One region of the Aeromonas veronii genome, then DNA from elsewhere that is predicted to be linked to it. Evidence: predicted binding sites of a transcription regulator. Region 1 holds the regulator's gene; the other holds the start of a gene.
The links. The regulator LexA, encoded in region 1, represses DNA repair genes until DNA is damaged. The targets are predictions, from matches to a motif close to ANCTGTNTNNNNANACAGNT.

Region 1 (4,424 bases):
GCTGACTATCTGGCCGAGCTTGTCCTCGCTCACCTCGAACTTGTTGAGCTCCATCGCCTGATCCAGCAGGGTCTTGGCATCCTCGTCCGGCATGGTGCTCTGGGGGCTGTAGGGTACCTGCTTGAGCAGGTCCAGATAGGTGTTGATCTGGGCCTGCAGCTCGTCCCGGGTCAGGGCGTGGCGTTCGGCGGCCAGCAGGGCCAGGGCGCTCAGGGTCAGGCCGTTGACGGCGGCGGCGTCGTTGATGCGGGTCATCAGGAGCTCGGCCAGCTGGTTGACGGTGGGGGCCATCCATTCCGGGCGCTCTTCCTTGCCGATGCTCTCCTTCCAGTTCGGTACATGCTCACCGAGATAGCTGTTGAGGGTCAGCGGTTCGCCGAAGTTGACGAAACCGCGGCCGTAGTTGCGCAGTTTGCGCAGGATGCCGAGCACCTGCAGGAAGCTCTCCTTTTCCTTGCGGCTGCCCTTGAGCTCGTTGTGATAGGTGTTCACCTCCATCACGTGCTCGTAGCCCAGATAGACGGGGACCAGGGTCACCGGCCTGTCCAGCCCGCGCATCATGGCCTGCAGGGTCATGGCCAGCATGCCGGTCTTGGGGGGCAGCAGGCGACCGGTGCGCGAGCGCCCCCCTTCGGTGAAGAACTCCACCGAGTAGCCCTTGGCGAACAGCAGGTTCAGGTATTCACGGAATACGGTGCTGTAGAGGGGGTTGCCCTTGAAGGTGCGACGGATGAAGAAGGCGCCGCCGTGACGGAAGATGGGGCCTGCCGGCCAGAAGTTCAGATTGATGCCCGCCGCGATGTGGGGCGGCACCATGCCCTGGTGGTAGATGACGTAGGAGAGCAGCAGGTAGTCCATGTGGCTGCGGTGGCAGGGGACGTAGACGATCTCGTGTCCCTCCTGGGCCAGCTGGCGTACTCGCTCGGCGCCGTTAACCGAGAGGCCGCGGTAGAGCTTGTTCCAGAGCCAGCCGAGGAAGCTCTCGCCGAGGCGGATCAGCCGGTAGGAGAAGTCGGAGGCGATCTCGTCCATGTAGCCATGGGCGCGTTTCTGCGCCTTTTCCAGGCTGATGCCCTCACGCTCGGCTTCCTCCTCGATCGCCTGCTGGATCACGCTGGAGTCCAGCAACTGCTTGAACAGCAGGTTGCGGTTCGGCAGCTTGGGACCGGTGGCGGCGAGCTGCTGGCGGCTGAAGTGGGTACGCGCCACCCGCGCCAGCTTGTGGGCGATGGCCTCGTCGGTGCCGTGTTTGTCCGCCATGTAGCGCAGGGAGAGGGGCGGAGAGAAGCGCACCAGGTTCTCGCGGCCCTTGAGGATCACGATCAGCGCCTTCTTGAGGCGGTTCGGTGCCAGGCTGCTGATGATATTCCAGCCGGAGGCCTCTTCCCCTTCCCGGCCCGGGCCGCGGCCCCAGAACAGAGTGACGGGAACGACCTGGATATCCAGCGCCGGATCCTGCTTGTGCAGATCCAGCAGCTGGTGAAATTCTTGCAAGAAGGGCAGCGGCTTGGTGCGCTTGCCAAACAGGGGAGGCGGGCGATCCAGACAGACATAGCGCGGCAGCAGCTGACCGTTCAGTTCCAGCGGGGTGAAGGGACCGGGCAGACCGAGATCCTCGCAGCACTGCTGCAGGGTCAAGAGGTCGGTGATCGAGCTGGTTTTCAGGGCATAGACAATGGGTCTGGCCGGGTCCAGGTCCAGTTCCGAAATGGGGTTTTCCGGCAGGCTCTTGTGATTGACCAAGCCGCTGACCGGCCATTGCAGAATGGCTCTGGAAATGTTCTGTCCGATGGACATGGGTGTCTGCTCTCCAAAAAAATGCGGCGTGAGCATAACAAATCACCGCAGGCTTGTCGCCGAGAGGTAGGATGAGTGGCGCACAGGATCAAGAATGGGTCATTTGCCGCAATAAGTGCGACGAAGAGGGGACAAATATCAGCTACGCCTTGCCTTGGCCCCAGCACTGTATATACTGCCAGTGTGCTGTATAAAAAGACAGGTGCCCATGTTATGAAACCCCTTACTCCCCGCCAGGCTGAAGTGCTGGAGCTTATCAAGGCGAACATGAACGAGACCGGCATGCCGCCGACTCGTGCCGAGATTGCCCAGAAGCTTGGTTTCAAGTCGGCCAATGCGGCCGAGGAACATCTGAAGGCCCTGGCCAAGAAAGGGGTCATCGAGATCATGCCCGGCACCTCTCGCGGCATCCGCCTGCTGCTCGAAGAGGAAGAGGCGCCGGAAGAGAGTGGCCTGCCCCTCATCGGCAAGGTGGCCGCCGGCGAACCCATCCTGGCCCAGGAGCACATCGAGAGCCACTATCAGGTGGATCCGGCCCTGTTCCACCCACGGGCAGACTTCCTGCTGCGGGTACAGGGCATGAGCATGAAGAACATCGGCATCATGGACGGGGATCTGCTGGCGGTGCACAAGACCCAGGACGTGCGCAACGGCCAGGTGGTGGTAGCCCGCCTCGATGAGGATGTCACCGTCAAGCGCTTCCAGCGCAAGGGCAGCCAGGTGTGGCTGCTGCCGGAGAACGAAGAGCTCTCCCCCATCTCGGTGGATCTCGCCAGCCAGCACCTCACCATCGAGGGGCTGGCGGTCGGTGTCATCCGCAACGCCGACTGGATGTAATCTCGGCAGCCATCAGACGGCCTCCTGCGGGAGGCCGCGTCGTTTCTGTCTCCCCCGCTTCTGTCGCCCCCTTTGCCATTTTTGTTGCCCTCACACCACGCTGCCACCACCGGGTCGGCATTTCAGATATATCCTTGGGTATGTCCGTCTCGCGCTGGCGGACCAGGGGGTCGCCATCCCCCGAAGGATTGCCTGAGCTGGCCGGGATAAGGCCGCAGGGATGCAACGCCGATGCTGCTGGGGCGGCACGGGATAGAAGGGAGAGTCGCTCGGATGTGGTCAGTGTCCATGTCTCGAAGCGACCCACAGCGTCAGTACGTGGTCCTGCATCAGCTTGCCGCTGGCAAGGGGGCGGCTCGACGTAGCCTGTTGCGCAAGGAGGACAGGTATGGCTTCAAGCTCACCATGGGATCCGGGTCCGGAGACGGCCCCCGCATCTTCCATCACCCGCTTCATCAAGGGCAGCCGGATGACGTGGTTCTACGCGCTCTGGGTGTATCACAAGGGGAGTGGCTGGACCATCTGGCTGGGGTGCCCCAAAGACAAGATAGTCCGCCTGGTGCGCCTGTTTCGTCGCCATCACGACATCGGCTTGCCGGATGCCCCCTGGACAGCTCCTGTCGTCCCGTTGCATGCCGTCATCAGGCGTCCCCAGGTTCGGCAGCGGTGGCGCCCCTGAGTGATCACCGCCCGTTTGCTCCAGGCCCCACCTTGTGTGGGGCTTCTGTTTTTCTGGCAAGCCCGAGGCAAAGTGTGGAGATGGACGGCCTGGTGACCGCGCCAGCGGGATGGGGTCCTACCCCCTATTCAGACCTTGGGGTAGCCAGCGACAGGGTTTGGCAGGTTACAATGACTCTCGATTTGGTCCGATCCCCTGGCTGAACTCCCTGGCAAGGCAAATTTTATATGGTGAAACCCCGTTATCCCCTGATGTTCATGCTGCTGGTCGTCAGCATCATGGTCATTTATTACTGGAGTCGGCCCCTCCAGCCGGAGCAGGCCAATTACTATCCGGCGGGGCGGGACATCAATCCCTTCACCCTGGTGGATGAGGATGGGGAACCCTTCACCGAGGCCAATCTGCATGGCCACTGGACCTTCCTGTTTCTCGGCTACACCTATTGCCCGGACATCTGCCCGACTACCCTGGCGGATCTGCGCGCCGTCTATCCGGAACTGAAGCAGATAGCACCGCGCAGTCAGGTGGTCTTCGTCTCGGCGGATCCCAAGCGGGACGACAGCGCCCGCCTCAAGGGGTATGTCGATTTCTTCCAGCCCGAGTTCAAGGCGGTGACGGCGCAGCACGATCATCTGTTCCCCTTCGTGCGCAACCTGGGCCTCGTCTATTCCATCGTGGAGCACGACAGCAAGGACTACCTGATCGACCACTCCGCCTCCATCGTGCTGATAAGCCCGGCAGGCAAGCTGGTGGCCGTGTTCCGCCCCCAGGCACAGGAGGGCCAGGTGCCCCATGTGTCGATGGCGACCATGGTGTCCGATTTCACCCGGATCGTGCGACTGGCCGGCGAGTGATGTCTGCCGCCGGAGATTGTGCATGCTGATCCCGCCCTGGCTTCGTGACCCCGGGCGTCATCGCGCCGTCTTTGCCCTGGCGCTGCCCATGGTGTTCTCCAATGTCACCACCCCGCTGCTGGGGCTGGTGGACACCTGGGTGATCGGTCATCTCGGCCAGGCCTGGTTCCTCGGTGGCGTCTCGGTCGGTGCCACTCTCATCAACCTGCTGTTCTGGCTGCTGGGCTTCCTGCGCATGTCCACCACGGGCTTGACTG
Region 2 (4,424 bases), 670 kb from region 1:
GCTATTTTAAGTTTTAAGGACAAAGCTTCCATTGGAAGGCCCCGAATGATCGGCCATACCAAGAACGATGACCGGATTCGACTGCAACCACATTAACAACAAGGCAATATACAAGAACAAAAAAAGCTAATGTTTAACATCTGGTAAACAATAACAGCGATTCTATTCCCGCCTATAATGACCGCTGTTTTATATCACCTTTATTTGATTGAAATCAATGTAAAACCATCACCTATACATGCCTTTTCAAGGCAACTTATCGGTGCGAAACCCTTAATTATGGGAGCTGCATCACAAAAAGATGAAGTTCGTAAATCTTTGATTTAAATCAATTTTAATACATCAGGAAATAGTTTCAATTCTGTTAAATAAATAATAAAACCACTATGGTGAAGCTTGTATTCTCCATACTGAATAGGTGATCTCGATTGCAATTTAAAACCAGTAAAAACACATGTTTATGCTTATTTTACCGCTCGCACATTTGATTAGTTAATCTAATCCTAATGTGGCAAATTTTCTTGTTTGTCCGGCTTGTCGAGTGCTCCTACAATGCGCCTCGCAGTGAGGGCATACCTCTGGATACAGGCCGGTCATACTGGGTTCCCGGTACGTATTCGATGAACATTTCGAACCTGTTTGTTGGGATTAATGATGAAAAAGTTTGTTGCCAAGACCATTCGTTACTACAAGCTTTCGTTCGTTCAGCTCTATCAAATGAACCGACTCTGAGGCCTCGCGACGGCTCCTCAGTGTTTTCCTGACCGGTCTGCAGACGCTCTCACTGTCTGTGAACATCCATCCTGAATTGTCTTTGCCCACCGCATCTGCCGTGGGCTTTTTTTTTGGCCTCGGGAATTTTGTCAGAATAGTAAAAAACCGCCCCTGGAGGCGGTTTTTCGTTCAATCAGATATTTCTATGCTTCCGGCGGCCGCTGCAGGCCGAAGTGAGCATACGCTCTTGCCGTCGCCAGCCTCCCCCTTGGGGTCCGCTGCAGATACCCCTGCTGAATGAGATAGGGTTCCAGCACATCCTCGATGGTGTCCTTCTCTTCCCCGATGGCGGCCGCCAGGTTGTCGAGGCCCACCGGCCCTCCCATAAACTTGTCGATGACGGCCAACAATAGCTTGCGGTCCATGAAGTCGAAACCTTCGTTATCCACGTCCAGCATGTCCATGGCGCGGGCCGCAATGGGTCCATCAATCCGGCCATCGGATTTCACCTGGGCGAAATCCCGCACCCGTCTTAACAAACGGTTAGCAATACGCGGGGTGCCGCGGGAGCGTCTCGCCACCTCCAGCGCCCCGTCGTCCGACATCTCCAGTCCGAGGCAGCGGGCGCTGCGGGCGACGATGTCGGTGAGATCCTTGACGTTGTAGAACTCGAGACGCTGCACGATGCCGAAACGATCCCGCAGCGGGCTGGTCAGGGAACCGGCCCGGGTGGTGGCGCCGATCAGGGTGAAGGGGGGGAGATCCAGCTTGATGGAACGGGCGGCAGGCCCCTCCCCGATCATGATATCGAGCTGATAATCCTCCATGGCCGGATAGAGCACTTCCTCCACCACGGGGCTGAGACGGTGGATCTCGTCGATGAAGAGCACGTCGTGGGGCTCGAGGTTGGTGAGCAGGGCCGCCAGATCGCCAGCCTTCTCCAGCACCGGGCCCGAGGTGGTCTTGATGTTGACCTCCATCTCGTTGGCCACGATGTTCGCGAGGGTGGTCTTGCCAAGGCCGGGGGGGCCGAAGATCAGCAGGTGATCCAGGGCTTCTCCCCGCTGGCGGGCTGCCTCGATGAAGATCTCCATCTGGCCGCAGACGTGATCCTGACCGGTATAATCCGCCAGCTTCTTGGGACGGATGGCCCGGTCGATGACCGCATCCTCGCGGGATTCCCCCGCCGATATCAGACGATCCGCTTCAATCATGTGCTACCTCACCTGGCTGTACCGCCATGGCCACAGGCTCTGCCTTAGACATTGCCATCCCTACACCAGACTGCGCAGGGATTCACGGATGATCGCCTCGACCGACATGCCATCGGCCGCCACCTTGGCAACGATCTGGCTCGCCTGCTGGGGCTTGTAGCCGAGAGCCACCAGGGCGCTGGCGGCCTCTTCGCTGGCATCCGGCGCCCGCAGAACACTCTCTTTCTCGGGCAGGCTGATGGCGGCGGGAGAGAAGAGATCGTGGCTGACCCAGCCCTTGAGGCGATCCTTCATCTCCACCACCAGACGCTCGGCGGTCTTCTTGCCCACCCCCGGCAACTTGACCAGGGAGCTTACCTCTTCACGCTCGACGCTCATCACGAACTGGGTGGCGGTCATGCCGGAAAGAATGGCTAGCGCCAGCTTGGGGCCGACCCCGTTGGTCTTGATCAGCTCGCGAAACAGCGCCCGCTCCTGCTTGTGGTTGAAGCCATAGAGCAGCTGGGCGTCTTCCCGCACCACGAAGTGGGTGTGAATGACCGCTTCCTTGCCAAGATCCGGCAGATCATAGAAGCAGCTCATGGGCATGTGCACCTCATAGCCCACACCGCCAACTTCCAGCAACACCTCGGGGGGCTGCTTCTCGATGATGACGCCTCTCAAGCGACCGATCATGTTCTCTTCCTCGCCACGCAGACACTGTATGAATTGGGCCATAGCATAAAGAATAACTGGATAAGTATCCAGCATAGGCCTGTGGTGAAGCACCGATCCCATCGCTGGGCAAAGCGCCTGCCAACCGGCCTCCCTCCGTGCCCGACATGCCCCTTCCCCATTCCTCGGCGCACTGAATTTAGCCCTTGGGCCGCGCGCCTCGGCCTGTTAAAATTCCGCACTTGAAATTTTCCAGGGCTCCGGGCCCGAACTAGCTAAGGTCTACCGCGATGCGTACCAGCCAATATCTGCTCTCCACTCTCAAGGAAACTCCCTCCGATGCGGAAGTCGTCAGCCATCAGCTGATGCTGCGCGCCGGCATGATCCGCAAACTGGCCTCCGGCATGTACGCCTGGCTGCCATCCGGCCTGCGGGTCCTGAAGAAGATCGAGAACATCGTTCGCGAGGAGATGAACAGAGCGGGTGCCATCGAGGTCTCCATGCCGGTGGTCCAACCCGCCGAGCTGTGGCAGGAGTCCGGCCGCTGGGATGACTACGGCCCCGAGCTGTGCCGCCTGACCGACCGTCACAACCGTCCCTTCGTGCTGGGCCCGACCCACGAAGAGGTGATCACCGCCCTGATCCGCTACGAGGTGAACAGCTACAAGCAGCTGCCGCTCAACCTCTACCAGATCCAGACCAAGTTCCGCGACGAAGTGCGTCCCCGTTTCGGCGTGATGCGCGGCCGGGAATTCCTGATGAAGGATGCCTACTCCTTCCACATCAGCAAGGAATCCCTGATCGACACCTACGAGAAGATGCACGCTGCCTACTGCGCCGCTTTCACCCGCATGGGTCTGAACTTCCGTCCGGTACAGGCCGATACCGGCTCCATCGGTGGCACCGGCTCCCACGAATTCCAGGTGCTGGCCGAGAGCGGTGAAGACCTGATCGCCTTCTCCGATACCTCAGACTACGCCGCCAACATCGAGATGGCCGAAGCCCTGGCCCCGGCCGGTGAGCGTGCCGCTGCCACCGCAGCCCTGACCAAGGTCGCCACCCCGGGCGTGCACACCATCATTGATGTTGCCGCCTTCCTGAATGTGGCTCCGGCCACCATCGCCAAGACCCTGCTGGTACTGGGTGAAGCGGACGAGCACGGCAAGCAGGCGGTCATCGCCCTGGTGCTGCGCGGCGATCACGAACTGAACGAGATCAAGGCCGAGAAGCTGCCGGGTGTCGCCAACCCGCTGACCTTTGCCAATGATGAGCAAATCAAGGCTGCCGCCGGTTGTGATGCCGGCTCCATCGGCCCGGTCGGCTTCGCCGGTCGCATCATCGCCGATCGCAGCGCCGCCCACCTGGCGGACTTCGTCTGCGGTGCCAACGACACCGGCTTCCACCTGACCGGCGCCAACTGGGATCGCGACATCGCCTCTTACGAAGTCGCCGACCTGCGCAACGTGGTGGAAGGCGACCCCAGCCCCTGCGGCCAGGGCAAGCTGCTGCTCAAGCGCGGCATCGAAGTGGGTCACATCTTCCAGCTCGGTACCAAGTACTCCGAAGCCATGAAGGCCAGCGTGCTGAACGAGGGCGGCAAGTCCGTCACCATGGAAATGGGTTGCTACGGCATCGGGGTCTCCCGCCTGGTGGCCGCCGCCATCGAGCAGAACAATGACCAGTACGGCATCATCTGGCCGGAAGCCATCGCCCCGTTCGAAGTGGCCATCGTGCCGATGAACATGCACAAGTCCGAGCGCGTCGCCGAGCAGGCCGAACAGTTCTACGCCGAGCTCAAAGCCGCCGGTGTTGACGTGCTGTTCGATGACCGCAAGGAGCGCC

Region 2: a site for LexA is predicted at 2,658-2,677, ahead of ruvA (Holliday junction branch migration protein RuvA). Genes of this name have one in related genera too.

What each region holds. Positions count from the first base shown of each region.
Region 1 is NZ_CP157875.1:4,488,138-4,492,561, reverse strand. It holds gene plsB (glycerol-3-phosphate 1-O-acyltransferase PlsB) at 1-1,797, opposite strand, end outside; gene lexA (transcriptional repressor LexA) at 2,011-2,634, shown strand; gene ABNP46_RS20755 (hypothetical protein) at 3,023-3,313, shown strand; gene ABNP46_RS20750 (SCO family protein) at 3,541-4,167, shown strand; gene dinF (MATE family efflux transporter DinF) at 4,190-4,424, shown strand, end outside.
Region 2 is NZ_CP157875.1:3,819,228-3,823,651, forward strand. It holds gene ruvB (Holliday junction branch migration DNA helicase RuvB) at 918-1,928, opposite strand; gene ruvA (Holliday junction branch migration protein RuvA) at 1,989-2,603, opposite strand; gene ABNP46_RS17600 (proline--tRNA ligase) at 2,873-4,424, shown strand, end outside.